One region of the Agarivorans sp. QJM3NY_33 genome, then DNA from elsewhere that is predicted to be linked to it. Evidence: predicted binding sites of a transcription regulator. Region 1 holds the regulator's gene; the other holds the start of a gene.

Evidence for each region. The regulator FliA, encoded in region 1, starts transcription of late flagellar genes. The targets are predictions, from matches to a motif close to CTAAAGNTNNNNNNNNNNNNGCCGATA.
Region 2: ACRRSY_RS11290 (flagellar protein MotY) is a predicted target of FliA. The motif match lies at 10,705-10,731, and genes of this name have one in related genera.

Annotation. Positions count from the first base shown of each region.
Region 1 is NZ_CP194039.2:1,901,369-1,916,785, reverse strand. It holds gene ccmB (heme exporter protein CcmB) at 13-678, opposite strand; gene ccmA (cytochrome c biogenesis heme-transporting ATPase CcmA) at 678-1,313, opposite strand; gene ACRRSY_RS08680 (DUF2802 domain-containing protein) at 1,937-2,362, opposite strand; gene ACRRSY_RS08675 (chemotaxis protein CheW) at 2,363-2,851, opposite strand; gene ACRRSY_RS08670 (chemotaxis protein CheW) at 2,989-3,780, opposite strand; gene ACRRSY_RS08665 (ParA family protein) at 3,777-4,562, opposite strand; gene ACRRSY_RS08660 (flagellar motor protein MotB) at 4,563-5,477, opposite strand; gene ACRRSY_RS08655 (flagellar motor protein) at 5,479-6,225, opposite strand; gene ACRRSY_RS08650 (protein-glutamate methylesterase/protein-glutamine glutaminase) at 6,218-7,351, opposite strand; gene ACRRSY_RS08645 (chemotaxis protein CheW) at 7,383-9,479, opposite strand; gene ACRRSY_RS08640 (protein phosphatase CheZ) at 9,491-10,231, opposite strand; gene cheY (chemotaxis response regulator CheY) at 10,243-10,626, opposite strand; gene ACRRSY_RS08630 (RNA polymerase sigma factor FliA) at 10,753-11,478, opposite strand; gene ACRRSY_RS08625 (MinD/ParA family protein) at 11,471-12,364, opposite strand; gene flhF (flagellar biosynthesis protein FlhF) at 12,354-13,769, opposite strand; gene flhA (flagellar biosynthesis protein FlhA) at 13,801-15,417, opposite strand, start outside.
Region 2 is NZ_CP194039.2:2,502,364-2,517,780, reverse strand. It holds gene rlmKL (bifunctional 23S rRNA (guanine(2069)-N(7))-methyltransferase RlmK/23S rRNA (guanine(2445)-N(2))-methyltransferase RlmL) at 1-1,675, shown strand, start outside; gene ACRRSY_RS11330 (glutaredoxin family protein) at 1,680-1,919, shown strand; gene uup (ATP-binding cassette ATPase Uup) at 1,913-3,805, shown strand; gene ACRRSY_RS11320 (DUF3466 family protein) at 3,802-5,631, shown strand; gene rmf (ribosome modulation factor) at 5,779-5,955, shown strand; gene fabA (bifunctional 3-hydroxydecanoyl-ACP dehydratase/trans-2-decenoyl-ACP isomerase) at 6,010-6,546, opposite strand; gene ACRRSY_RS11305 (AAA family ATPase) at 6,625-8,568, opposite strand; gene ACRRSY_RS11300 (Na+/H+ antiporter family protein) at 8,644-9,966, opposite strand; gene rnt (ribonuclease T) at 9,977-10,639, opposite strand; gene ACRRSY_RS11290 (flagellar protein MotY) at 10,760-11,629, shown strand; gene ACRRSY_RS11285 (ATP-binding protein) at 11,771-13,183, opposite strand; gene ACRRSY_RS11280 (response regulator) at 13,173-13,829, opposite strand; gene ACRRSY_RS11275 (tetratricopeptide repeat protein) at 13,833-14,468, opposite strand; gene ACRRSY_RS11270 (SDR family oxidoreductase) at 14,483-15,289, opposite strand; gene ACRRSY_RS11265 (TenA family transcriptional regulator) at 15,299-15,417, opposite strand, start outside.

The DNA.
Region 1 (15,417 bases):
TTATTATTATATTTAGTTAACGCTAACTCTTAATGCCGCGGCGGTAGCGAAGGGAGCCAAAGTGAGCGCCAATAAGCTAATCGCACCCATAATCGCTAAATGGCCCGTATAGGGCAAGTTTAATGATGCGGCTTCAATCGCAGAAGTCGCAAAAATCAATATAGGAATATACAAAGGTAAAACTAATAGGCTCAGCAATACACCACCTTTACGCAAGCCCACTGTTAAGGCTACGCCCACTGCACCAATTAAACTCAGTACAGGGGTTCCTAATAATAAGGTATAGAATGTAGCCTTAAAACTTTGCCATTCTAGGGATAACAAAACTGCAAGCAGCGGTGATAGCAGTAAAATTGGTAAGCCTGTAATCATCCAATGCGCCACTGTTTTTGCTAAAGCGATCAACGCTAAAGACGAGCCACTCAACAACATCTGTTCTAATGAGCCATCAGCATAATCATCTCGAAATAAGCGCTCTAAAGACAATAATGAGGAGAGTAAAGCCGCTACCCATAAAATTCCAGGCGCAATTTTCGCCAATAACTGCGGCTCTGGCCCAACGGCAATAGGAAACAAAGTTATCACAATCAAAATAAACCATAACGGATTGACAACTTCTGACTTTTGTCTAAATGCAGCTAACAACTCACGTTTAACAACACTCACAAAAACCCGCATTAAACAATTTCCTCATAAGCAGGCTCAATGTTTAACACGCGATAATGGGCACTATCGATATTTAAAGTTTGATGCGTCGTGAGCAATATCATTCCGCCGGCCTCTGCATGTTGCTTCAGTACGGCTTCTAAATAAGTAACACCTTGCTTATCGATTGCGGTAAAGGGCTCATCTAGGATCCATAATTGACGTTCCACAAGCCATAACCTAGCCAAGCCAACTCGGCGCTGCTGTCCAGCCGACAAGTGTGCTGTTGGTTCATCTTCCAAACCCGCTAAACCGACTCGAGCCAACAAGTCGTATAGCTGCCCCAATGACATGGACTGACCCGCCAACCCCAAATAAAACTGTAGGTTTTCTACGGCACTTAACTCTGCCTTTACCCCAACATGATGCCCCAGATACAGGCAGTGTTGATGAAAGCTATCAGAGATTTGATTAATGCTCTGCCCTTGCCAATGGATCTCTCCCTGCTCAGGACGAGATAAACCTGCAAGCAAACGTAATAAACTAGTTTTCCCCGCACCGTTGGGACCCGCTACCTGCAGGATATCGCCAGCGTTTAAGGTAAACGATAAATTGTCAAAAAGAACGCGCTCTTCTCTAACACAGCAAAGTCCAATAGCTTCCAGCATTCAAATGTGTCTTGATATAATAAGTGTCGGGATGGTATCACAGCTAGATCGTAAATCTAGGCAAGCAATTGAAATAACGAATATGTTAAGGAGATGTTCCATCAAAGTAAAGCCAAATCAAAATAGATATTCAGTCGGACCAGCAACGATGAAATAAACACCATTCCGCAAAATACAGAAGCAATCGAATATGGTCGGCCGTTCGTGTATAGGTCATGGCCGCCGACTAGAAGCTCGAGCGCATAAGGCTGTCATTAAGAACAACTGACAACTGACTCAGAAAATAGATGTAAAAGATAAGCAGATCGAGATAACAGTCCAAAATACAAAGAAAAACCAATCAAGCTAAAACAACTACAGCAGCCCCCCTACCGATTACAATAAGAACATATAAAATAGCAGATTCATGCAGCAACAACGCAGGACAATACAACAACCTTGCCCTGAACAATTAATTTAGCTGAATCAAATACCACTCAATTCAGTTCCGAAGACCTACCATTTAGTCTACTTTAAACGAGCATTGTAGCGACTCTGACTCAATCATGATAATAGGATTTTGTGGAACAAACAGCAAACGGGGCTTGGCAAGTGCAGTGGTTCAGAGAGAAGAGAAGGCAAGGCTAGCTTGCTTGCCCTTTCATTTTATTCCGTAGACTTAATAGAAGTTCAGCCTCGGCTTTAGGTAATTCACATTCGCGCATCACCTCTTCTAAATCAGCGCCTAACTCGACCAATTTGACGGCACGGGTGTACAACTTGCTGTCAGGATCTTGTGACTCTATTTGAGCGCTACGAATAAACGCTTGCTCGACTTGCTCAGCCTGACGCTCTAATTCTTGAACTAAAGAAGCATTGGCTACGTGTAACTCTTGCAGCTCTTTTTCAGCGGCTCGATGCTTACTTAACAAATTTTTAATAACCAGTTCCAAACTCGCCATTTTGGCTTCACTGGAATCTATATGTCGATTAGCCTTGTGTGTTAACCAGTAAACACCCACAAGGCCAAGCAACATAACCAATAACGCAACAAGATTAATCCAATCCATTTATATTGAGCTTACTTCATCCCACTCTTCATCAGAAAGCAGCTTATTGAGATCAACCAAAATTAATAACTGTCCATCCCGATTACTAACACCTTGAATGAACTTCGCGCTCTCTTCAGTACCCACGTTTGGTGCGGCATCTATTTCAGAAGAACGTAGGTAAACCACCTCAGCAACACTATCCACTAAAATCCCGATGACTTGTGATTCAGCTTCTATAATCACGATCCGTGAATTTTCGGTAATATCTGATGAAGGCAAACCAAACCGGGAACGCGTATCGATCACCGTGACCACATTACCACGCAAGTTGATAATGCCTAAAACATAGTTTGGCGCTCCTGGCACCGGCGCTATTTCTGTATAACGTAATACTTCTTGTACCTGCATCACGTTAATACCATAGGTCTCACTTTCCAACTGAAAAGTTACCCATTGTAGAACTTCATCCTCGGCAATATTTTCTGCGACGTTACGCTGCTCGCTCATCTGCATGTCCTTTTTATTCATGAGTCCAATTGGATCTCGCAACTCTTATCTATTCAAGTATATATCATAAGTTATAAAACTAAACGGCGGATTTACCTAGTCTTTCAATTAAACAGAGCTCGCTCTACCTCACAGTTCTAACATCCATCTATATTTACCCCCTGAGAAAGCATTCGTTGTAGCTCTTCAACATGCAATAAAGCACACATCCTTTGTTTGACCATTCCCGCTAACCAACGACGTTTACCGGGATCAACACGCCACTTTACATCATCTTTATTCAACCGCTCGGTACCAAATAGCTTCTCGCAGCTCAAACCCCAACTACTTTCACCAAGCATAACCAAGTATTTATAGTCAGGTTCAAAAGGCTGATTCGGCATCACCCACTTAGCGGTATCGACAACCGTTAACTTTTGTTCACGCTCGATCATAATGCCAGCGAACCAATCTGGCTTACCAAAGAGTGGGCTAACTTCACTAATACGATGAATTCCGCCCAACTCAGTCAAGGGCACTCCAAAAGTAACGCCTGCAACTTCAAAAAATAGAACCTGAAACTCATTATCGGTTTCGATATTGTGCCATTCTTCCGGTAAAGGCGCTTCAACAAGCTGCTCTTCTACTTGAATACTCGTTGCTGGCAAAGACTCATCAGCAGGCGCTATATGCTCGGGTTCAACTTTTGGTGCAGGCTGTTCTGGTAACTCTTTAATAGGGAGTAATACCGGCTTAGCCTCCGCAACAGCGGCAACTCGTTGCTCGGCTTCTGCGAACAAAGTCGCAAGCGGCTTCACTTGAGGTTCAGGGGCAAACGAAGACTGATTCAAGGTTTCACTAACAGGGCTGAGAGGCACACTTTCAGGTTCTTTCAATAAAGAATCAAAATAACTCCCTAAAGCCTGCTCCATCAAGGTATCGCTATTCATAATAGCCCCTGCTCATCGGTCATCTGCAGAAGATGAGCGAGTAAGGTTTGATAAGCAAATACCCCGCGGCAATTTTTTATATGATAGGAAGGTGGCGCATGCCGTAGGCTAGCATCTCTAAATTTGGTGTCGATGGGTATCACTGAATTCCAAATGTTGTTCGGATAAGTTTCTTGTAGTTCCTTTAAGGCCGCTAATGAAGCACGAGTTCGCTTGTCATACATCGTTGGAACAACCGTATAGCGTAAGCGGTTAGGACAAGAGCGTTGCATAATACTCAAGGTTTTAACCATGCGCTCCAAACCTTTAATGGCTAAAAACTCTGTTTGAACAGGCACTAATACTCGCTCACTCGCAGCTAAAGCATTAACCATCATCACCCCCAGAACTGGTGGGCAATCAACTAACACATAATCATACTTATGTTCAATACGCGCCAAAATGCGCTTTAAAATCAAGCCCATTCCCTCACGCTGCCCCAACACTTTATCCAAAGTAGCTAAAGCCATACTTGCAGGAATTAAATCTAAATTATCAAACGAAGTCGCTTGAATACTATGGGTCACCATCGCATCATCGAGTTGACTGTTTTGATAAAGTTCATAAAGAGTGCCCTGAACACTATCAACATCAAATCCCAAATAACTGGTGAGCGACGCATGGGGATCAGTGTCGAGTAATAGGACACGTTTTCCTTGTTGCGCTAGTAGACCAGCCAGAGATATCACCGTTGTAGTTTTACCGACACCGCCTTTTTGATTAGCAACCGTCCAAACTTTCACCTATTCTTCCTGCCTTGTCGTAAATCGCACCCCACCACCTTCCAATGGCACCGCTAACATTGTCTCACTATCTGGCTTAACAACTTTCTGCTCATCTCCCGCTGGCGCTTGTTCGACAACTGACGATTGGGCAATTGAAGAGTCCCAAATGTATTTAGAGAGTGCAATGACCACCCTTCGATTTTGTTTATCGCTTTGCAGTTTTCCGTTCACGGATAACGGGGCATATTGAGCGTAGGCTTCGATAGCCATTCGCTGCGGTTGAATCCCATCTGACTGCAATTCCCGAACAACTCTTGTGGCCCGAGCGGCTGACAACTCCCAATTGCTTGAATAGAGTTCACTATCAATACTTTGCTCGTCGGTATAACCACGCACTCGTATATAATTATCGACCATTTTAAGCTTTTCGGACAAACGTAAAACTAACTGTTCAGCAGGCTTAAGCAAGTAAGCACTACCACTAGCAAAAAAAAGTCGACTATCTAACTCAATGGTTAGCCAGTCTTCATCACTATTTATTACTATGTCGTCAGTTTTGAAAATATCTTTAAGTTCAATAGCCAATTGGCTTGCGAGTTCGGTTAGATTAGACTGAGCAACTGAGTTTGAAGTCGTTGGCGGCACGTTAGGCATGATAACTTGACCATCCAAAATCGAGTGACCATATTCCATCAGCAATTCCGTTGACGAGACCGTTTCATTCCGTTCAGCTTGCCCATCAGAAACTTCAAATAAGGCAATCGCCTGTTGTAAGCGTTGTTGCAATTCGGGGTAATCTTTTTCATTGGTAATCGCCATCGCGTAAAGTACTACAAACAACGCAAACATCAATGTCATATAATCAGCGTAGGAGACTAACCAACGCTCTGTGTTTGCATTTCGCTTAGCAGCTGCAGCATAGCGATGACGCATACTAGTCGATATCCACAACGAAGCTATGTAAGCGACGCTTTACTTCAATACTACTGGCACCTTCAGCGATTGAAACCAATCCAGCTAAAGTCATTTCCTGATAAATAGCGCGATCCCCCGCTTGCGAGCGAAGCTTATTGGCAAAAGGCAAGAAAATAAAATTGGCGAAACCAACACCATAAATGGTCGCGACAAATGCAACCGCAATTCCCTTTCCAAGTAACTCAGGACTGCTTAAAAAATCCATAGCCTGAATCAAACCAAGTACTGCACCAATAATACCCACCGTAGGGCAGTAACCCCCCATGGCTTCAAACACCCCCGCCTGACGTTCCAAACGACTTTGTTCTAAGTCGATGACATCTTCTAAGGATTGTTGTAATTGTTGAGCTTCGGCACCGTCTATCAGCATTTGTAAACCACGTAAAGTAAACGAATCTGCATGTTTTTGCTGTTGTTCTAGGCCCAAATAACCATCTTTACGAACAATATGAGACCAATTCAATATCAATTGAATTTGGTTCTGTACATTATCTTGCGACTGAAACCAAACCTTCGGTATCACTTTCAGAGCTTGCACAAATTGTTTGCTCGGCGTTTGTAACATTACCGCGCCGATAGTCCCCCCCAATACAATTGTTAATGCATGTACATTGACTAAATCGTCTAACGACCCACCAGCAAAAACATGACCAAACCCAACAGCAGAGAACGCTAAAATAACGCCAAAGATGCTAAGTTTATCCATTACCAATTTCCATAACTATCGCTTCAGAAAAACGATCGAGAGGCATTTGATTGGAGGCGAGTCCAGCACTTGCGACGGCCTGTGGCATACCATAAACAACACAACTGGCTTCATCCTGAGCCCAGATCGTTGAGCCTTTATCTTTCAATAAACGGCAACCATCTCGCCCATCAGCCCCCATACCGGTCAAGATCATGGCTAAAACGTCGCCCTGATGACTTTTCGCCAAAGAAGCAAAAGTAATATCGACACAAGGTTTATAGTTGACTTTGTCATTGCCATCAATAATTCGTAAGCGACCATACTGACCGCGAGGCTCAACTAACATCTGTTTGCCACCGGGTGCGAGATAAGCACAACCCGGTCGCAATTCATCTCCATCCTCGGCCTGCTTCACATTAACCCGTGACAGTGTATTTAAGCGTTGAGCAAATGCAGCTGTAAATGTAGCTGGCATATGCTGAACTAATAAAATGGGCTTAGGAAACCCAGCCGGCAACTGAGTTAAGATTGTTTGCAAAGCCACCGGACCACCGGTAGAGGTCCCTATCGCGACTAATTTATAGCGTTTTCCTGAAGGTTTAAACACACCAGACGTACGAACCTTGCGCTCTACCGAAGGTTGGCTGCTTGCCGCAGTCGTCGGCCTTAGTGGCGTCCGGGCGCTTGGCGTCAAAGGTTTGTCGGCTCGGGGAGTCAGACTCGATGGCGCTCGACGCGCTATCACTCGGCGTCTGGCAATGGCCTTTACTCGTTGTTGTAACAAGCTGACGGCTTCTTCACGATCACGAGCAATGTCTTCAAATTTTTTGGGGATAAAATCAAGTGCACCAGCATCTAGAGCATCTAAGGTCGCTTTAGCACCATCGTGGGTTAACGATGAAAACATCAGCACTGGCGTGGGATGTTTGGCCATAATTTCTTTTACAGCCGTAATGCCATCCATAACTGGCATTTCAATATCCATGGTAATCACGTCAGGTTTTAAACTTGCAACCATTTCAATGGCCTCGCGGCCATTCTTAGCTGCACCTATCACCTCAAGGCTTGGGTCAGCGTTAATAATCTCGCTGACTCGACGTCTGAAAAAACTAGAATCATCAACAACTAATACTTTTATTGCCATACTCAATTCTTTTTAAGGGCTGTGCTCGGCGTTATAACTTACGAGCGTAGCGTTTTAGTAAACTAGGAATATCGAGTATGAGTGCGATACGACCATCACTGGTAATCGTCGCCCCGGCCATTCCAGGGGTACCTTGCAATAACTGGTCAAGCGCTTTTATCACAACTTCTTCCTGCCCAATGAGGTTGTCAACGACAAATCCCACCTGTTGTTGGCCTATCTGTACGATAACCACATGTCCTTGAGAACTTCTCTGTCCAGATTGACTATTACGGATCAACCAATCTTGCAAATAAAATAGAGGTATAGCTTTATTACGGACAATAACGGTTTCCTGACCGTCAACAACATTGGTTTTGGTTAAATCCAGATGAAAGATTTCATTTACACTGGTGAGTGGTAAAGCAAAAGTCTGTTTACCTACATCAACCATCAAAGTGGGTAGAATAGCTAACGTTAATGGTACTTTGATTTGTAAAGTAGTACCGCCTCCGAGCTTAGAATCAATATCCACAGAACCGTTCAGCTGGGTGATACTGGTTTTGACCACGTCCATGCCAACACCACGCCCCGAAATATCAGAAATCTCAGTTTTTGTCGAAAAACCTGGTGCAAAAATCAAACTATAAGCATCTTTGTCTGGCATTCTTGCCGCCGCATCGGCATCTAAAACACCGCGCTCTATAGCGATAGATTTAAGCTTATCTGCATTCATTCCCGCGCCGTCATCTTCGATCATCAGCAAGATATGATCACCTTCTTGCGAGGCTGACAAACGAATGACACCAGTACGCGGTTTTCCTGCCGCTTCACGTTGGTCTGGCATTTCAATGCCGTGATCAACCGAGTTTCGCACTAAATGCACCAGTGGATCGGCTAACGCTTCCACTAGGTTTTTGTCTAAATCGGTATCTTCACCGACCAATTCCAAGTTAATATCTTTCTTCAAACTACGAGCTAAATCACGAACGACTCGAGGAAAACGACCGAACACCTTCTTAATAGGCTGCATTCGAGTTTTCATCACTGCACCCTGTAAATCAGCGGTCACAACGTCAAGGTTAGAGGTCGCCTTAGCCATATCCTCATCATTACTGGTTAAACCAAGACTAACCAAACGATTACGGACTAAAACTAATTCCCCAACCATATTCATGATTTCGTCGAGAGTACGGGTATCGACGCGAACCGTCGTTTCCCCCTGAGGGGCTTGTTTGGGCGCTGCTTTTGCCGGCTCAGACTTGGCTGGAGCAGCAGCTTTCGGAGTAGCTGCAACTTTTGTTGGTGCAACTTTCTTCGGCTCGACCTTCGGGGTGACTTCGGGCTTGGCTGCCGCCTTAACCTCAGGCGCTTTACCAGCACCATGCAGCTGATCTAATAACTTTTCGAATTCATCATCGCCAATTTCGTCACTGTTCGTCGCCGTTTCCACTGGCGTAACAGCGGCAGGTTTAGCACTTGGTGCTTTAGAGCCATGTAGCTCGTCGAGTAGCTTTTCAAACTCATCATCAGAAATATCGCCACCACTCGCAGTTTCGCTAGGGGCTGCAGCACTTACCGGACTCGCTTGAGAAGCTGCTTTTGGAGCACCTGAGCCATGCAACTCATCGAGTAAGCTTTCAAATTCGTCATCAGAAATATCATCAATACCAGTGCCAGTAGCTGATTTACTCTCTGGAATTTGCTCGGGCTCGGGCTCGGGCTCAGATTCCGGCTCAACCACTACCTGATCTTCTGAAGCAGGCCGAGATAATTGATGCAATCGCTCAATAAGCTCTGGCGAAGCTGGTGTTAAAGGTTCTCTTGCTTGCACCTTAGCAAACATATCATTCACGGAATCAAGTGCTTCAAGTATGACATCCATTAACTCTGATGACACCCCGCGGCCACCGTTACGTAATGTGTCAAACACATTTTCCGCACCATGACAAACGTCAACGAGTTCAGTTAATGATAAGAAACCAGCACCACCTTTAACGGTATGAAAACCCCTAAATATAGCATTCAATAAGTTACTATCATCAGGACGTTTTTCTAGATCAACAAGCTGTTCAGAAAGCTGCTCTAGGATCTCTGCCGCTTCTACCAGAAAGTCTTGTAAGATGTCTTCATCTACATCAAACGACATGCGCTACTCCCTTAAAATCCTAAACTAGACAACAAGTCATCAACATCGTCTTGATCGTTAACAACGTCATCCCTTTGTTCTTTATTAATTATAGGGCCTTCTGCTTCAACACCCGATTTTTTATCATCTTGACCAGGAGCGACATCCACCATGTCAGTGCCAAACAAGGTGAGCATCTCAACTAAATTCTCTTCAACCTCCTGAACTAAAGTGATCACCTTTCGAATCATTTGCCCGGTAAGATCCTGAAAATCCTGTGCCATTAAAATTTCAGTAAGCATGTTACGTAGTTTATCGGCATCAGATGAAGAACTAGTCAGAAAAATATCGATTTGGTGACACAGCGCTTTAAATTGGCCTAACTCAATTTTCCGATCCATCAAATTTTGCCATACAGGCATAATATCATTGATATCATTGGTTAATTTATCAGCAATCGGCAAACCCGACTCGACTGCATCCATCGTTTTATTAGCAGCTTGATCGGTCATTTCGATGACATAGTTTAAACGTTCTTTGGCATCGGGGATTTCTTGGTTCGCGAGTTCATTGATCCGAATATCCAATTTGAAATCATTTAATGAATCGTGAAGTTGACGAGTGAGCTGGCCAACTTTATCAAACAGCAAGTTAGCTTTTGGAGCACATAGCTCACTGACTAGTTGGTTCGCCTCGGCGACCTTTCCCATTTCAAGTAGCATCACCAGTTGTTGCGCATCCGCTAATGAAATAATCGGAGTATCGGTGCTCACGCGTCTTCCTTTTATTGTAATCTTTCGAAAATCTTATCGAGCTTCTCTTTTAAAGTAGCTGCTGTAAAAGGTTTTACAATATAACCATTTACTCCGGCTTGTGCGGCTTCAATAATTTGTTCACGTTTCGCTTCCGCGGTGACCATCAATACAGGCAGGTGAGCTAAACTCTCATCGGCACGAATGTTTTTCAACAAATCGATACCTTCCATACCAGGCATATTCCAATCAGTCACTACAAACTCAAAATCGCCACCCTTAAGCATTGGTAGCGCGGTGTTACCGTCATCGGCCTCATGTGTATTGTTGAAACCTAAATCTCTCAACAAGTTCTTAATAATCCTTCTCATTGTTGAAAAATCATCAACAACCAGAATTTTCATATTTTTATCCAAGGTACGTCCCCCAGCTGGATGTTTTACTAGCCCACAAACGGGTCACAAATTTATGTAATACATTATTATGCCTTAATAAACACAATTTTAGTCCATCTTTTATAAGTTTTGTAAGGATGAATTTCTCTATTGTGTCCAATCTCGCATTCGAGTTTTCACTCTGGCAAGCGCTTGACTATGAATTTGACTCACTCTCGACTCACTAACGCTTAATACTTCACCAATTTCTTTAAGATTAAGCTCTTCATCGTAATAAAGCGATAATACTAAGGCTTCTCGTTCAGGTAGCCCTTTGATGCACTCCGCCAAAGATTGTTGAAATCGTTGATTTGCAAAACCTTCGAAAGGACGATTTTGCTCGCGACTTTCTTCGTTAGAAATGACATCCTCGTTTACCCCAAGGTCCTCAATGCCTAAGATTCGCCCGCAATTAACATCCGCTAACATCGTATGGTATTCGCGAAGAGAAACCCCGAGTTTTTCAGCAACTTCAGCGTCTTTAGCATCACCATTTTTTTCTCTTTCAACAGCAGCTATAGCGTCACTAATCGCGCGACTATTTTTATGTACAGAACGCGGAACCCAATCGCCACGGCGTATTTCATCAAGCATCGCGCCGCGAATTCGGATCCCTGCATAGGTTTCAAAGCTAGCACCTTTAGAGCCATCAAAATTACGAGCGGCTTCTATCAGCCCGATCATTCCAGATTGGATTAAATCATCCACAATAACACTAGCCGGTAGCCTAGCCATTAAGTGATGGGCAATCCGTTTAACCAAAATGGCGTGGCGCTCCACTAACGCATTAGTGTCGTTAACGCTGGTATTGGCGTAGGCGGCAACTTTATTCACTAAGCTGCTCTCTATTCTTGCGTTGTCCAAATTCGAGAAGATTCTCGATGAAAAATTCTAAATGTCCTCCCGCTTGCTCAGGTATCGGCCAAGTAGCCGCTTTGCTGGCTAAAGAGCGAAATGCCAAAGACGCTGGTGACTTAGGATAGGCTTCAACCACAACACGTTGTTTGCGAACGGCCAATCGGACATTGTTATCATAGGGAATACAAGACACTAACTCGAGAGTGGCATCTAAAAATCGTTCCGTCACCCGAGTCAGCTTGGTAAATAACTCCTGACCTTCTCTTAAACTACGAACCATATTGGCAACAACTTTAAATTTATACACCCCATGATTATTAGAGAGTAGTTTAATCAGGGCATAAGCATCGGTAATTGATGTTGGTTCGTCACACACGACGACTAAAATATCTTGCGACGCTTTTGCAAAACTCAACACCATATCAGAGATGCCCGCTGCGGTATCAACCAGCAAAACATCTATCGGTGTTTTCATACTACTAAAAGCGCGAATTAAACCTGCATGTTCCGCAGGGCTTAATTCAACCATGGATTGAGTTCCTGAAGTTGCTGGCGCAATCAGAATCCCATTTGGTCCCTCAACTAATACTTCGTCAAGAGTGCACTCTCCCGATAGCACATGCGACAGATTTTTAGTCACGCGCAGCCCAAGTAGCACATCAACATTCGCCAAACCTAAGTCCGCATCAAGGACCATGACTCGCTTGCCTTGACCCGCCATTGCAATTCCCATGTTAAGCGTCACGTTGGTTTTACCAACCCCACCCTTTCCACCAGTCACTGCGATTACTTTCACATTATTTTTTTGTTGCATCATTCGTAAGCCGCTAGCTTGATCAAAATCATTATGTTTAGAATACATCCGAAACCTTCTGTTGTTCGGTTTCACTAAACCAAAAGTGTTGCTGAGAATGCTTATCTATCACCGACAAAGCTTGCTCAACTAATTCGCTAGGCACCGCCACTGCAATATCTTCTGGTACTTGCTGACCATGAGTAACGTAACTGATTGGTATAGCATGACGCAAGGTTACATTTAACACTTCACCTAACGCTAAACTTTCATCTAATTTAGTAAGTATGGTACCAGCCAAAGGAATTCGCTTAAATTGATTTACAGTTTCTTCAATTACCCGTCGCTGAGCATTGGCTGACATCACCAAATAATTACGGATATTAACTTGGCTATTTTTGACTAACTTGTCTAATTGTTCATGTAGACGGATATCTCTTTGGCTCATACCAGCGGTATCGATTAAGACTAACTTTTTATCTTTAAACTGGTATAAAAGCTGGGACAACTCAGCTTCATCATTCGCCACTCGAACTGCACAGCCCATAATTTTACCATAAGTTGCCAGTTGCTCATGAGCACCAATACGATAAGTATCTGTGGTAATCATCGCCACGCTATCAGGACCATGGCGCATAGCAAACTGCGCAGCTAATTTGGCGATAGTGGTTGTTTTACCGACCCCCGTCGGGCCCAATAAGGCAACCGCTCCACCTTTTAACAATATTTCATCTTGGCCGACAGGGAGCTGATTTGCCAGTAATTCCCGTAAATGCTGCCAGCCTTCTTGTACGCCTAGCTCTTCGGGGATATAACCAGCCACCTGATCGGCCATATCCTCATCAAAACCAACCAACTGTAACTGTTTGATTAACATCGCTCGAACAGGCTCTTGCCGCTCAACTTCCTGCCACATTAATCCCGACACTTGATGTTCCAACAACTTTCGCATCGCTGCCATTTCTTTCTTTAATTCACCCACTTCACTGTGATTCGCCTCTGCGCTTGGCGTTGCAATACGGCTTGCCGCAGGTTTGGCTGCTGAACCTTGCTGTATCCACCCTTGCTGCTGAGCCAAGGAGCGAGGAGCCTGAACGGTTCGAGGCCGTTGCGATTTATTTAAGCTGGATTGTTGCAAATTTTCTTGCTGACGCTTTTGATGGCGCTGCATAAAATTAGTCAAATTATCTTTGAGGCTCGCATTTTCGTCAAAATCATGACCAAGCTGTTGGTTTGTTGACGTTTTAGAACTGTGCTTAGGTTTGACGGACGATAAATTGACGCTATCATCGGCTAACTCTCGTGATGAGTTTTCTCCCTTAGCATTAGTCTTGGAAGGCTCCACCGCAGCAACAATCTCTATGCCTCCGGTCACCTTTTTGTTGGACATGATCACGGCATCACTACCAAGAGTCTCTTTCACCTCGGCTAACGCGGTCCGCATGTCTTTTGCAAAAAAGCGTTTCATTTTCACTGGTCACCTTCCTTTTGCTTACCCATTGGACCTATTGCCCAACTGAACTCACAATACGTATTTGTTTATCTTCCGGCACTTCTTGATACGACAGTACACGTAATGCAGGCATTGCTGTTTTAACGAACCTCGACATACTCGAACGCAATATACCGGATGTCAATAATATCGCTGGTTGGCCTGCTAATTCTTGATTTTGGCATGCTTCAGTTAAAGATACTTGCAGTTTTTCGGCCAAACCTGGTTCCATTCCTGCACCATCGTTACCACCTGCCTGCATAGATTGATGCAATATTTGCTCCAAGTCTGGTGACAAAGTAATGACCGGTAACTCTGCTTCACTACCAATTAGCTCTTGAACGATTAAACGTTTTAAAGAAATACGACAAGCTGCGGTCAGAATATCGGCATCCTGGCTCTTCGGTCCGTATTCCACCAAGGTCTGAACGATACTCCGTACATCCCTAATTGGCACCCCTTCACTCAGTAAATTTTGCAGCACTTTAACAACAGTAGATAAGTTCAGGGTATCTGGGATTAAACCTTCAACAAGCTTAGGTAAACTATTTCCTAACATGTCTAACAAATTTTGTACTTCTTCATGTCCCAATAAATTAGCTGCATTATTGGTTAACAATTGACTAAGGTGGGTGGCAACCACTGTCGCCGAATCAACAACCGTATAGCCAAGGGTTTGGGCGTGTTCACGCTGCTCGGTTGCAACCCAAGCCGCCTCTAAACCAAATGCAGGATCGGTGGTTGGCTGGCCTTCAATTTTACCAAATACTTGGCCCGGATTGATCGCCATTTCTCGATCATGGAATACTTCAGATTCACCATAAGTAACCCCCATCAAGGTAATTCGATATTGATTAGGGCCTAAATCCAGATTGTCACGAATATGTACCGCTGGCACCAAAAAACCGAAATCTTGAGATAACTTTTTACGTACACCTTTAATCCGAGCAAGCAATTCTCCGCCTTGAGTCTTATCAACTAGCGGGATTAATCGATAACCAACTTCCAGACCAATCACATCAACTGGTTGTACATCATCCCACCCCAACTCTTTAGGCTCATTACTATTACGAGGATGAGTGCTGGCTGGCTGTAAGGCTGTATCTGCAGCTTTTTTAACATCGGCTTTATGCCGTAACCACGCGGTCACCAAACACACCGCAGCGCAACTTAAGAATGCCAAATGCGGCATTCCCGGAACAATCCCCATCACCAATAAAATAGAACCACAGATAATCATAACCCGTGGATCTTTAAACAGCTGCAAGCTAACTTGCTCGCCCATATCGGCTTCGGTATTTTGACGGGTCACGATCAGAGCAGCAGCGATAGATAGTAGTAACGATGGAATTTGCGCGACTAAACCATCACCGATGGTTAACAGAGTGTAAACTTCTGCCGCTTGCGAAAAACTCAGATCGTGTTGGGCCACACCAATAATGAAACCACCTAAAATATTAATAAAAAGAATCAGGATCCCAGCAATCGCATCGCCCTTTACAAATTTACTCGCGCCATCCATCGATCCATAAAAATCGGCTTCGCCAGTCACTTCACTACGACGAACACGTGCCTGCTCTTGGTCGATAATGCCAGCATTAAGATCCGCATCAATCGCCATTTGCTTACC
Region 2 (15,417 bases), 600 kb from region 1:
GCGGATCGCAGGTAAACATTTGGCTATTTCTTTAGATCTATCAGGTAGTGGCTTACATAGACGCGGATATCGAACCGAACAGGGTGAGGCTCCGGTACGCGAAAACCTTGCAGCAGCCTTGGTCACAAGAAGTGCTTGGACAGAAAAATACCTCATCGATCCGATGTGTGGCTCGGCAACCTTACTGATTGAAGCGGCGATGCAGGCTGCCGATATCGCGCCGGGTCTACAGCGCCAGTTTGGCTTCGAACGTTTAAGTAATTTTGCAGCGTCTGCTTGGCGGGATATTAAAGCCGATGCGCAAGCGAGAGCTGAACTTGGCTTGGCTAATTGTAAACAAAGATTGATTGGCTACGATATTGATAAACGAATGGTGGCGATAGCCAAAACCAATATCGAGCGTGCAGGTTTAGATAAGTTGATTTCAGTACATGTACATGATGCTGCCAATTTGCCTGTAGCGCCGAGTGAACCAGGGCTAATTTTGTCAAACCCCCCCTATGGGGAGCGATTAGGTGAGTTAACCAAATTGATTGGCTTGTTTCTTTCTTTTGGTGCCAGCGTTCGACAAAACTACGGTGGTTGGCGTTTATCGCTATTTACCGGTGCGCCCGAATTACTTGATTACTTGCGCTTACGTGCCGATAAAACCTATAAGTTTTTCAATGGTTCGTTGGCTTGTGTATTAAAGATTTATCAAATTGCCGAAAGTGGTCAAGCGGAAAATCGCCAATATGCGGCTGATTTTGTCAATCGTTTAACCAAGAATCAAAAAAAGTTACAAAAGTGGATTAAACGCGAGCAGATCAGCTGTTATCGCTTATATGATGCAGACTTACCCGAGTATAATGTTGCAGTTGATCGTTACGACGATTATATGATTGTCCAAGAGTATCGAGCTCCAAAAACCATTGATCCTAACAAGGCTCGCAGACGCTTACTGGATTTGCTTACCGGACTTTTGCAAAGCGGTTTAGTGGACAACGATAAGCTGGTGATTAAACAACGTGCTCAGCAAAAAGGGAAACAACAATACCAACGTCATAGCGATGAAAAAGAGCGGGTTGTGGTACAAGAGTATGGAGCTAAGTTCTACGTTAACTTAACCGATTATCTCGATACCGGACTCTTTTTGGACCATCGAAATATGCGGCATTATATTCAGCAACACAGTCAAGCGAAGAGCGTGCTTAATCTGTTCGCATATACGGGCTCGGCAAGTGTGCATGCGGCTTTAGGGGGGGCTAAAAAGGTCACCACAGTTGATATGTCGAATACATATCTGAACTGGGCCAAAGATAATTTCCGTTTAAACCAATTGCCAATCAATAAACACGAGTTTATTCGTGCTGATTGTATGGCCTGGTTAAAAACCCAAATATCTCAGCGCTGGGATCTGATTTTTCTTGATCCGCCCACATTTTCTAACTCAAAGAAAATGGATGAAGTATTTGATATTCAAAAAGATCACGTTGATTTGATTGTGTCGGTGGCGCGCTTGCTTAATAAGGGGGGTGATTTAATATTCTCCAATAATAAACGTCACTTTAAGCTTGACCAAGAGGCTTTAGTTAAACATGGTTTGAGCCTGGAAAATATCTCCTCGAAGTCTTTGTCTGCAGATTTCGAACGCAATAAACATATCCACAATTGTTGGATGATCCACAAGGAATAGCGCTATGACTTGGGTGTTATACAGTACCGATGGTTGTCATTTGTGTGAAGATGCCAAAGCATTGATATTAGCCAGTCCTAATATCAGCGAACTGAGTGAACAAGATATTATTGATGATGAAGCTTTGACTGAGCAGTTTCGCTATAGTATTCCGGTGCTGTGTCATGCGCCTAGCCAGCAACAGTTAAGCTGGCCTTTTGATGCGAGTCAGTTAGAGCAATTTATAGAGAGTTGTACGTGTTAATTAACTTACAAGATGCAGTTTTGGCTTATGGTGATACACCTCTGCTAAACAAAGCCAATTTACAAATTAATAAGTCAGAAAGAGTATGTTTGGTCGGCCGTAATGGCGCAGGTAAAAGCTCTTTATTACAAGTGATTGAAGGTGCCGTATTACTCGATTCTGGGCAACGGCAGTTGGTGAATGATGTTGTGATTACTCGATTACAACAAGATCCGCCGCAAGCCAGTGATCAACGTATTTTTGATTATGTTGCTGAAGGTAAGCCACATATCGGTAAGTTGCTCAGTGAGTTTCATCACCTAGCTAACCATATTGGGGATGGTAGTGATGAAAAATTACTAAAACGTTTGCAAGATGTTCAGCATCATATTGATGTCGTTGATGGCTGGCAATTTGATAGTGAAATCCAAAAAGTACTTACAACCATGAAATTGGATGGTGATAAGCCTTTACAGGGTTTATCTGGGGGTTGGCTACGTAAAGTTGCATTGGCTAAAGCCTTGGCCGGTGAGCCGGATATCTTGTTGCTAGACGAACCCACGAACCATTTAGACATCACGACGATTAAGTGGTTAGAAGATTTTTTGATTAACTTTAAAGGCACCATTGTCTTTATTAGTCACGACAGAGCATTTATTCGAAAAATTGCCACGCGGATTGTAGATATTGACCGTGGCGTTCTCACTTCTTGGCCCGGTAACTATGATGCCTATCTCGAAGGTAAAATCGAATGGTTGCGGGTTGAAGAAGAGAAAAATGCCTTATTCGATAAACGCCTCGCCGAGGAAGAGAGTTGGATCCGTCAAGGTATTAAGGCCCGTAGAACCCGTAACGAGGGGCGCGTTCGTGCACTTAAGGCAATGCGTAACGAGCGTGGAGAGCGGGTTAACCGTTTGGGTACCAGCAAGATGCAAATCGATGATGGTTTGCGTTCAGGGAAAATAGTCTTTGAAGCCGAGAACATTAGTTTTAGTTACCCTAATCAACAGCCAATTATCTCTCCGGTTGATTTATTGGTGATGCGCGGTGACAAAATTGCCCTTGTGGGTGCCAATGGTTGTGGTAAATCTACATTGATTAAGATATTACTCGGCCAGTTGCAGCCGAGCAGCGGTCATGTGAAGGTAGGCACAAAACTCAGTGTTGCGTACTTTGACCAATATCGCCAAGAACTTGATCCCGAGAAAACACTTATCGATAATTTGGCCGGTGGTAAACAGGAGGTCGAGATCAATGGTGGGAAGCGCCATGTGATGGGCTATTTACAAGATTTTTTGTTTCACCCAAAACGTGCGTTTACCCCGGTCAAGGCATTGTCTGGTGGTGAAAAAAATCGCCTGATGCTCGCCAAGCTATTTTTAAAACCAGCAAATTTATTGGTGCTTGATGAACCAACCAATGATCTCGATGTCGAAACGCTGGAGTTATTGGAAGAATTAGTGAGCCAATATCCGGGGACTGTACTGTTGGTGAGTCACGATCGAAGTTTCATCGATAATACTGCCAGTCATGTTTGGTATTTTCCCGGTGAAGGGCAAGTCGATACTTATGTCGGCGGCTATTCGGAAGTACAGACTTATATCGAGCAACAGCAGCAAGGGCAACGCAGCAACTCGGTACAGAAAACAGAAGTGGGTAGCCGTAGTGTTAAGCCCACTAAAAAGTTATCTTATAAATTACAACTTGAGCTTGACCAATTGCCTCAAAAGTTAGAAGCTGCCGAAAACTTACTCGAAAAGCTACAAAAACAAGTAAATGAGCCAGAGTTTTATAGTTTAGAACAAAGTTTGGTTCAGACCACCCTAAGCCAACTGAATGAAGCTGAAACAGAATTAGAAGTGCTTTATTCACGTTGGGAAGAATTGGAAGAATTAAAAAATTCATGAAGAAGTCTATTATTAATCGTTCGTTATCGCTGGTATTTGCGCCCTTATTACTTTCTGCTGGTATGGTCCATGCCGCGCAAGTTGAGGCGTACTATTTGGTTGAAGAAATTCCTATTGAAATGGCGAATGGCTTAGCAGAAGCGAATAGCAGTTTTAATGTCACCGCTGTTAGTGAGGATGGGGAGTATGTTGCGGGCAATGCCTTAACTTTTCGTAACCCATTTCGTTTTTATGATTTCTCCGACCGCACTAGTTTTGACTACGGCTGTCAATATGCTGTAGAAGTATGTGATCTGTTTTTTGAAGGTGACAATAGTTTTTATGGTACCTATCGACATCGTTTATTTAATCAAGCCTCGGTCTTATATAAGTCTAATGTATTAGCATTCATTGCGCAGCGCAATGTGACAGGGGCTCACCTTAACGGAACTAACAGTGAGATCCCGACCTGGGACACCGTTAACGATAAGTTGTTCATTTTTGACGATAGTAGTCAGCAAACTTATACGACAGATACTCGAGTGAATCGTATTAATAGTTCGCTTGGTTGGGCTGTCGGTTACGATTCCGCACCTTTTAGTAATGGCTCTAGCTCGGTCTATACTCGAGAGTTTATTCAACGCGGGTTTGCGCTGCGCCTTAGTGACGATGCCAAAATTACTTTATTACCAACGCCATTTAGTAGTGATGGACAATTGAGTAGCGACAAAGGTGGTGTTTCGTCGGGTTTACAAGTCATTCAGAAAGACGGTAAGACGCTTGTGATTGGTTTGAGTAGTGTTAGTTACTCGAATAGCGATAGTTTTGGCGAATGTCAAACTGGTGACCAGGATTATTATTATCGCTGTTCTGGTTTTAATACGCAGGCTTGGGTGTGGGATATTACTAACGCCGACGATGGCGATGCGGTGGAAGGCGTGCCCTTGGTTGAAGGTTACGTTCGTTCTCAATATGGCGATGCACCCAATTATAATTTCATCAAGGACTACAACAGTCATGCGGATATATTTGTTGGGATCTCTTCTGACGATGTTTATGATTCAACCACGGGTTCTCGCGGACGAGCGGTATTTTATAGCGCAAATGACGATGGAAGTTATTCACTAAATCAAATCCCTAACATTAACATCGGTGGTGATAGTGCAGACTTTGAAGACTCGGTCTCACATACTTGGGCAAATGCCGTTAATGATGCGGAATTGATGGTTGGCAACTTGCGTTATACGCAAGTGAAATCACGTAATCGCCCAGTAGAAGCTTTTGTTTATGATAATGATCAAGCTTCTAGTTCTTATCAACAAGTGGTTTGGCCACTGCGTGACTTGCCATTTAATGGCGCTAATAGCGAATTTAGTGATATTAATAATGATAATTTGATTGTCGGTTGGGTTGATGCAGATGGTGAAGAACAGCCTTCTTATAGTGGTACGACTCGTAGGCAGAGTGCAATTTTGCTAGATTTTGATCGTTATAAGAATGGTGAAAGTACCTATAACTGGAGCCTCAATTCCTTAACTTGTTATGAACAAGACGGACAACCACGGATGCCACTATATCGGATTGAGTATGCTTCTCAAATCCTCGATGACGGCACTGTTTACGCGAGTGGGTATCACTACGAAACACCGGATGACCTTATTCATGGTGTTAATCCGAGACCCGTGTTATTGCGTTTAGAGCGTAACCCTGTAGTCACTGATATCAATGATATTGCTAGTTGCCCAATGCTTGAAGAAGCGTCTTATGAGCGCCAAGGCGCAGGCGTTTCTTGGTTTGGTTTATTGTTATTACCCTTAATTTATGTGAGACGCTTCAAAAAACGTTAATCTTTTTGTTGGTTGTAACAAAAAGATCAAATGCTTAGCGAATACTTAAAAATTTGTTTTTGATCTTTGTAAAACGATAGGCGATAGTAGAACGGTGGTCCTAAACGGACCGCTGGTTTATTTTCTGATCTTGATGAGGAATAGTCTATGAAAAGACAAAAACGCGATCGTTTAGAAAGAGCGCATGCCAAAGGTTATCAAGCAGGGTTATCTGGTCGTTCTAAGGAGACCTGTCCGTACGGAGGAGTTGACGCGAGAGGGCATTGGTACGGAGGATGGCGCGAGGCGCTTGAAGAACGCGTTTCAGGATTAGACAATCATTAATGAATAAAAAAAGCCCTGTTGGTTAACAGGGCTTTTTTATAGGAGATGATTTACTTAGAAGCTTGATGTGTCAGTAAATAAACCAACTTTCAGGTCATTTGCGGAATAAATTTCTCGCCCATCGACCTCTACAACACCATTGGCAATACCCATCACTAATTTGCGCATGATTACGCGTTTCATTTGGATTTTATAGGTCACTTTCTTTGCTGTGGGTAAGACTTGTCCAGTAAATTTAACCTCACCAACACCCAGTGCTCGTCCTTTTCCTGGACCGCCACTCCAACCTAAGAAAAACCCAACTAACTGCCACATCGCATCGAGCCCGAGACAACCTGGCATCACTGGGTCGCCAGGAAAGTGGCAACCAAAAAACCATAAATCTGGATCAATATCTAATTCGGCAATAATTTCACCATTTCCAAATTCACCACCTTCATGACTAATTTTGAGAATGCGATCCATCATTAACATATTGGGGGCAGGAAGCTTACTATTTCCTTCACCAAATAAAAGACCTTGGCTACAGTCGAGTAATTCTTGGCGTTCATAGCTAGTTTTACCTAGATCTTTTTGTGAAACCTGAGTCATGATTTAAACCTTTAAAAAATTTGCCGCTACTTTAGCGAACAGGTGTGCGCTAAACAAGTCCGATGACTAATAAATTTGTTAGAGTTTGAATAAGCCGAGTATTTTTCTAAGTAAGTAAGCGAAAAAACTGTTGTTTTGGCCTTCAGGATGAATGTTTCTATGGATCTGTCCATAGACACTTTGCGCATCATATACATCACCGGCAGGTTGATTAAAGAGTAACTGAACGGCTTGTTCAATATGCTCAATAGCAAACAACTTAAGTTTACCTTGAGTGCAGGCCTGTATCACATCGTGATTCAAATTTAACTGATTAAGGTTGGCTTTGGGAAGTATCAATGCAAAGGGACCAGCAATCTTACTTTGTTGAGCTATCCGATAGAAGCCTTCAATTTTTTCGTTAAGCCCACCAACTGCGAGAATATTACCTTTTTGGTCGAGCGCTCCGGTTACGGCGAAGCTTTGTTTAATGGGAAGGTTCGCCAATGCGCTCATCATCACCAAAGCGCCCGCCATTGAGGCACTATCACCATCGATCTCATGGTAAGATTGTTCAAATACGATGTTACCAGACAGCGGGAAATGGTGTTCTTTGGCAAATAACTCGCTGAGATAACCTTGAATAATCATCATGGATTTTGCATGAATATTGCCGCCTAGCTCAGCTTTGCGTTCAACATCGGTAAAATCACCTTCGCCTTGGTGAGCGGTCGCAGTGATCCGGATTGGCTCTCCAAAAGACAAACCGAGACCGTTAAAGTCAATAACTGATAAGCCATTGATTTGACCTATTTTTTCACCAGAAAGCTCAATCTTAGTTTGTTGATCTCGATATGCTAGATCACTAAATTGTTGCTGGCTATTGATGTTTCTATGTAGTGTATTTAATGCGCTGGCGAAGCCCTCGGCATTATGGTTCAGCTGTAAATGGGCCAATAAACGAAGTGGCTTGATGATGTGGTGAATATCGAGGCTGAGCAAGTCGTTATGTTCACACAAGCGTGAGGCATAACCAAGTACCGAAGTATAAAGTTTAGCATCGAGTGGTGCTAGTTTCGTATCGCTCAGCGTAGCATTAATCTGACTTAGATAGGCTTCGATATTGACACTGTTTAGTTCAACTTCACTGGGTAGTTCGGTTTCAATCAAGCTGAGTTGATATATTTCTGGGTCGAGTTCTAACAAAGCAGAGATAGCCATCGGCTCACCGAGTAATACGAGCTTCGGTTTGAAGTCTGAGGCTTCTGGTATCATTGTCGCTTTGTGACTCTTCGCTCGAGACCAATCCAAACGGGATGATTTTAAGCAAGCCTTTAATTCAAACCACAATCCGGGATCTGCTATAACATCATCACTATTGAGCACAAATACACCGTGCGGGGATTGTTGGAACAAACCTAAGTCGATGCCTGTTAAATCGGCAGCAGAGCTACCACTGCGAATTGAGCCGAACAGAGCAGCTCTTGAAAATTCTGGACACAGTATTGGCTGATGTTGGCTTTGCCAAACTTTGTAATAAGCTGAAATATCATTCGCCGGCTGTTGTTCAATTAAAGCATGATACAAGTCTTGAACAGCATCAACTAAGCCGAGTTGTTGCTGGCAGCTGTGTAACTGTATAAATAGCGACTTATTGGCTTCAGCTTGTACGCTTATGCTCGATGTAGGCTCAGCTCTGATGAGTTCGTTTAGTTGTTGCATGAGTTGCTTAAATAACGGTAGAGCCCCTGATTTAAGCTGAAAATAACTGGGCTGATAGGGCGTTTTTGGCCGGTACAACATGACATAGTCGCTGGTTACAGTTGGTGAGCGCAACAGGGCTTGAAGTATTGACTGATGCTGTAGGTAACTGGCTGCTTGGCATATCATGAGAGGCAGACTAGGAGCTTGTGACAAAAAATAATCAAAGCTTGCTTTTGCCAAGGGCATTAAGTTTGCCCATTGGTGATGACTATTGGGAGTCACATTAGCCAAATTAAATGTAGGCTGTAGTTTATCGAGCGGTATTTCAAAGTTGGTCAAGTTGGTGTTCCCATAAAATATTAGTCGTCAGACGCGAGTCGTTAAATCACCAGTAAATCAGATTGTTATCACTTTTTATAAAACAATAACTGCTATCCAGCCAAATACCAATAATGGTAGGTTGAAGTGGATAAATGTTGGTACAACCGTATCCCAAATATGATCATGCTGGCCGTCACTATTTAATCCCGCCGTTGGACCTAAAGTTGAATCGGATGCCGGTGAACCTGCATCACCCAGTGCCGCTGCTGTTCCCACTAAAGCAACGGTTGCCAGTTCCGAAAATCCTAAAGAAATAGCTAAGGGGACATATATAGCGGCAATAATCGGGATCGTTGAAAACGATGAGCCGATCCCCATGGTGATTAACAGACCCACAATCAGTAATACTGCTGCGGCTAACATTTTATTGCTACCTAACATATCTGCGGCGCTCGATACCAAGTCGGGTACGCCACCGGTTTCTTTCATTACGGCGGCAAAGCCAGCTGCGGCAATCATAATAAAGCCAATCAAAGCCATAAGTTTTACGCCTTCAATGAATAAATCTTGGCTGTTTTGAGGGCGGATCCCTGATGCTGTCGTTAATAATAGAAAGCCAGCTAAAGCGCCGATAATGATCGAGTTACTATAAAGCTGAATCGCCAGAGCTGCGAATATAGCAATAATGTTAATCAACAGCTTTTGAGTCGGCATTGCAGGCGCGGAACTCGCCGAAGCCTTAAGCATATCACTACGATATTCGCGTGGTTTACGATAAGAAATAAAGATCGCACTCAGCAAGCCGACAACCATCCCAAGAGCCGGGATGGTCATAGCCAAGGGAAGTTGTGCTTTATCGATACTTAAACCATTGTTTTGTAGATTGGTAAATAAAAGTTGATTTAGGAAGATGCCACCAAACCCAACTGGCAACCACATATAGGTTGTAACCAAGCCAAAAGTTAAACAGCAAGCGATTAAACGGCGATCGATTTTTAGCTGATTTAAAGCACCAATCAGCGGTGGAATTAAAATGGGGATAAAGGCAATGTGCACTGGCACCAGATTTTGCGATGCGATGGCCATGAGAATGATGGCGCTTAACATCAACCATTTCACTAAGCTTAAGCGGCTTTCTCGATGTTTGTCTACGCGGCTGATAATCTTTTCGGCAATAAAATCAGTCAGTCCACTGCGAGATATTGCCACAGCAAAAGCACCAAGTAGGGCGTAACTGAGAGCAATTTGAGCACCATTGCCTAAACCTTGTTCGAAGCTAGAAATTGTTTCCGCCAGGGGCAGTCCTGAAACGAGGCCTCCGACTAACGCGCTAATGGTGAGCGCTAATACTACATTTACCCGCATGAGACTAAGTATTAGCATTAAACAAACGGAAACAACAACGGGGTTAAACATGAATGAGATCCTATGGTTCTTCAGGGGTATCTTGTGGAATAGGAAGCGGCCAACCACCTAAGGTCTGCCATTTATTTACTATTTTGCAAAATAGTTCTGCGGTTTTTTGCGCATCGTAAAGTGCCGAATGAGCTTCTTGATTACTAAATTCAATATCAGCTTCCCGACAGGCCTTCGCTAACACGGTTTGACCGAGCGCTAAAGCGCTCAAACTTGTGGTATCAAAACTCACGAAAGGGTGAAAAGGGTTACGTTTGATCCGACATCGCTCAACCGCAGCGTTAAAGAAACTCATATCAAAAGCGGCGTTGTGAGCCACCATGACAGCACGGCTACAGCCGTGGGCTTTCAAGGCCTTACGAATTGGCTTAAACATTTCTTTTAGTGCGAACTCTTCACTCACCGCAGCACGGAGCGGGTTTGTGGGATCGATACCGGTAAACTCTAAAGCAGCTTTTTCTAAGTTTGCTCCCACAAAGGGATCAACGTTAAATTGCACGCTGTCGAGTACATATAACTCGCCATTTGCATCGAAGCTGAGTAAGCAAGCCGCTATTTCCAATAATGCATCGGTGTTGGCATTAAAGCCTGCCGTTTCAATGTCGATAACAACCGGGTAATACCCTCGAAAGCGGTTCGACATAAGCTGAGAGCTGTGTTCTGTAATGGTCATAATCTGGCATAGTATTTACTGAGGCGCGCATTATTACAAAAGCAGCAAAGAATCGCGAATTTGCTTTAAAGATAATTGGCCTTTGGCCGATATTTTAAGGAGAACAGAGGATTTGCGACTATGAAACCTTATTTATTGTTAACTTTGGCGCTTGGGACGACGGTCACTCACGCTAGTGTACGCAGCTATTCAGCATCAATGGACGATTCAACCTGGGTCATGTCCAGCCAATCTCCCATTGAATGTCGTATGGACCATTTTATTCCATCGTTTGGGATCGCTAGTTTTGTTAGTCGCGCCTCGAAGAATGTTAATTTAGACTTCTACTTAGACATGTACAAAATTTCGCCGCAGACACATCAGGTTTCATTACGCAGTGTGCCGCCGATGTGGAAACCTGGGGCAAGTTCTAAAAGAATTAGTGAATTGTCTTTTTACCAGCAATTTGACGGTTACGTGCACGCCCAGCCAGCTTGGCAAATGCTGAGCGAATTAGAAGACGGTAATATCCCCACTTTTTATTTTGACGATTGGTATGCTAATAATGCGACGACATCGGTGGGGATCTCATCGGTTAACTTTAAGCAACAATATAACGATTTTTTGAAGTGTGTGGGGCGATTGTTACCTTACTCATTCGATGATATCGCCTTCACTGTGTTGACTTATCAATCCAATAGTAACGAGTTGACTGCGCGTTCTAAACAACGTTTAAGATTGATTGGTGACTATGTTAAGAATGACCCAGACATTGATGTTGTATTGGTTGATGCTTACACCGATAGTTATGGTGGTAAATGGATAAACCAAGAATTGTCGGATAAACGCGCCAAGCGAATCAAAGATTTTTTTAAATCGAGTGGTTTAGACGACAGCGTGATCGAGGTGGCGGGTCATGGTGAGCGGCGCCATGTCGCAAGTAATGATAATACCTTAGGTCGCGAACGAAATCGCCGAGTGGTTATTTCCTTAGGTAAAGATCTACTCTAAATTTCTATGATGTGCTGTAATAGTGGCGCTTTATGACTCAAGAGCCAACAGCTAATCGCCTAGCGAATGTCGCCCGCAGCTAAAGGCTGCGAGCAGCTTGTTGAGGACGAGCATTAACAGCGTCAACTTAGGCGTAAATACTTAGCTTCTTTGATTAAAACGAACCTGAAAGGTATTACGCTGTTGAGTGCGCGGTAATAAGCGTACCGTCGCGTGATGTAGCTCTGCAATATCTCGGCTAATCGACATCCCTAAACCCGCACCATCGCCTTTTTCGGTATTTGCCCGATAGAAGTTATCAAATAGTTTCTCTCTGGTGTCTTGGCTGATGTCCGTACCACTATCACTGATCGTGACTTCGATGTCATTGGCTTGCGCCTTCAGTTTGACGTCAATTTCACTGTGGCTTCCTGAGTATCGGATTGCATTATCAATTAGATTCCTAAATAAAATACTTAATAGTATTTCATCACCATCAATGTAACAGCTATCGCCTTCAAAACTGAGTTCTTGATGTTGGCGCAGTGCAATGGGGGCTAAATCTGCTAAAGCTTGCTGTAGAACTTTGGCAAGATCAAAATTTTGGCTGATTAAATCTGTGATACTTTCCACTTTGGCAAGTGTGAGTAGTTGATGTAACAAACGATCGGTACGATCAATGCCTTTAAGAATGTTATCTAAATCTTGCCTTAGTTGCTGTGGATTTTCACTAAGAATAGCGTTTTCAGCATTGAGTCGTAAGATGGTTAATGGGGTTTTTAGTTCATGAGCTGCCATACGAGTAAAGCGTTTTTCCCGTTGCCAAGCTTGTTCCAGCTGCACTAGAAGCTGGTTTAAAGCATCCACTAAGGGGGAAAGCTCTCGAGTTTGATTGGTCACATAGATCCGATCTAATTTGTGTGCACTACGTTGAGCAATGGCGGTACCCAATTCGGCAATCGGTTTGAAGTTTTTGTCGATTAGAAGTACCAATAGCATGATCAGGCAGGGGACCAGGATCAATTGCGGTAAGGTTGCGGTAAAGGCAATTTTATCGATCACTTCTTGGCGGATACTTTGTTTTTCTGCCACCACTATATATTGCTGGTGCTCAGAAGTATTCGCCATTGCTAGTTTAAAATATCGCCACTGCTCATTTTTCATCGAAATGTCACCATAGCCAGAAGCGTGTTTTAGCAGTGGCAGTGGTCCAAGTCGCTTGTTTGAACTCCATAGTAGGTGCTCATCTTGATAGAATTGGAATAAGATGTTTTGCTCATAAGGATGGCCGTAAGCAGTCGCAGGGCTGTCATCATCTTCGGTCAATTTTTGAATACGATTCATCCATAAATCAAATTGTTGCTGTTGCTGAGTAAACGTTAAGCGGTCGGTCGCAACAGGACTTACCATGAGCAGCAATTTTGCCGATTGGCCGAGCCGGGCGTCATAGACTTCTTCAATTTCATCGCGAGCAGATAAAAGACTAAAATACAGTGAGACCACCAGTAATAAACTTGCAACTACAATGATCGATATTGTTAATCGGCGCTTTATTGAGAATGTTTTATTTTTCAATGATATAACCCACACCTCGAATGTTCTTGATCACTTTGTTTGGTACTTTTTTACGCAGATTATGAATATGTACTTCAATGGCGTTGTCACTGGTTCCTTCATCCCAGCCATGCAGTGACTGTTGTAGTTTCTCTTTACTCAGAACTCGGCCTGCATTAGTGATTAAACTTGCTAATATTTTGTATTCGTTGCGGGTGAGTTTTAGAGGATTTTGCTGAAAGTTAATGGTTTGTTCAATGAGAGAAAGTGATAGTTCTCCTAATTGGATTGTTTCATTTGCGCTACCGGATTGACGGCGGATCAACACCCGCAAACGGGCTAATAACTCTTCGAGGGCGAAGGGTTTGCCGAGGTACTCGTCGGCACCAGCATCCAGCCCTTTAACGCGGTCGTTAATATCATCGCGGGCCGTTAAGATCATCACCGGTAAGTCAAAACCAGTTCTGCGAATTTCACGCAGTACTTCTAAACCGTCAATGTCGGGGAGTGTCAGATCTAAAATAACGGCAATAAATTGTTCGGCTTTGAGTGTTGCTGCGACCCCCATGCCACGCTCAAGCCAATCTACGGTATAACCGTGGCGCGTCAGTGATGCAGTCATTGATTGGCCGAGTAATACATCATCTTCTACTAGTAACAAACGCATAGGTTATTTTAAGCTCTCCAAACGTAAGGCGATTTGTTGTTGCCGACCTTTGTCTGCCAGCGGTCGATCTGGCCGAGCTGCGGCTTGCTGGGCGCGGGTTAAATATTCAATGGCCTGTTGCTTACGACCATCTTCAGCCAAAAAGTCACCATAAAAATAGTTTGGGTCAATCCCATCGGGATTAAGGGCTAGTGCTTGTTTAAGCATCGCTTCTGCCTTGTCATCGTCGCCAAAACCGATTGGCCATCCTGGCACTTTGTAGTATAGCGAACCTAAGCTGGTATAGGCAGAGCCATCTAAAGTTTTTGGGTTTTTATCAATTACTTGCTCTAAGAGTTGCTTCGCTTCTTTGGCTAAACGTAATGCGGATAAACCGCCTTTGGCGCCAGCTAGTGAGGCTTTGTTAATTGCTAACCAAACTTGTAACTCCAAATCCTTGGGATCGTTATTTACGGCTTGGTAGTTGAGCTCGATGAGTTGTTCAAAACATTGTACTTGTGCTTTGTTTGGTTCAACTTGGTATTGGCAATGCGCCCAGTCACTTTGGATCTGTGGTAAGTTGTCGTTTGCAGCGAATGAAGCGCTGCTAGCGAAAAGGCTACTCACAAGTAAGCCGCTTAAGGTATGAGTCGTTTTCATTGTATGTTCCTTGTTTATTGGCTGTTGTGATTAATGAATTGGTGGATTGTCGCCTGTTGTTTACGAATCGAGTTTGCGACCAGCGACGGGAATATTTGATTCACTCGAGCAAATAGCTTTTCTGGCCAACCGATCCATTTCGCACGGTGTTCATGCTGGAGTATATTCAGCACATGCTGTGCAACAATTTGCGGTAAGTCGCTATGGTTGCCTAATTGTTGGTTGAGTTGACAAACTGCATCGCTATTGAGTTCGGTGTCGGTGGCGCGCGGCGCAAGGTAAAGCATTCTGATTCCGGTACCATCCAGCTCTCTATCCATGGCTTCACTAAAACGATGTACGCCCGCTTTTGCGGCGCAATAGCTTGCGTAGCCTGGATAGCCGATCGAGCCAAAAGTGGAACCAATGTTAAGAATGATCCCTGGCCGGCTAATCCAATCCAAAGCTGCCTGACTTAGTATGATTGGGGCCATTAAATTTAGCTGCATTTCTTGTTGTAGTGACTCAGTGCTTCGTTGCCTGAGAAAGCGAAATTGATTGCTACCAGCATTGTTGATCACAACACTAATCGTTTGCCCCTGTTGTTGGTAGTCAAGCGCCACAGATTTGAGCCGTTTGATGTCGTGAGAGGACAGTAAGTCAATACTTAAACTCTGGTGTCGTTCCGGGGCGCTAAGGGATTGGCGCAGCGCTTCTAGTTTTTGCTGATTTCTTGCCACTAACAATAACCGTGCACCTTGCTCGCTAAGTTGCTTTGCGATGGCTTTTCCAATCCCGCCAGATGCGCCTGTTAGTAACACTGTTTTGTCTTGAATAAGCATTTCTTATCCTTATGCTGCCTGCTCGGCAGCACTAATATTGAGCTCTCTTAACATCTGCCCGTAGAGTGAAAACACCATATTGGCCGAATCAATAATGACCTTTTGATCATCCTGATCTGTGATTTGAT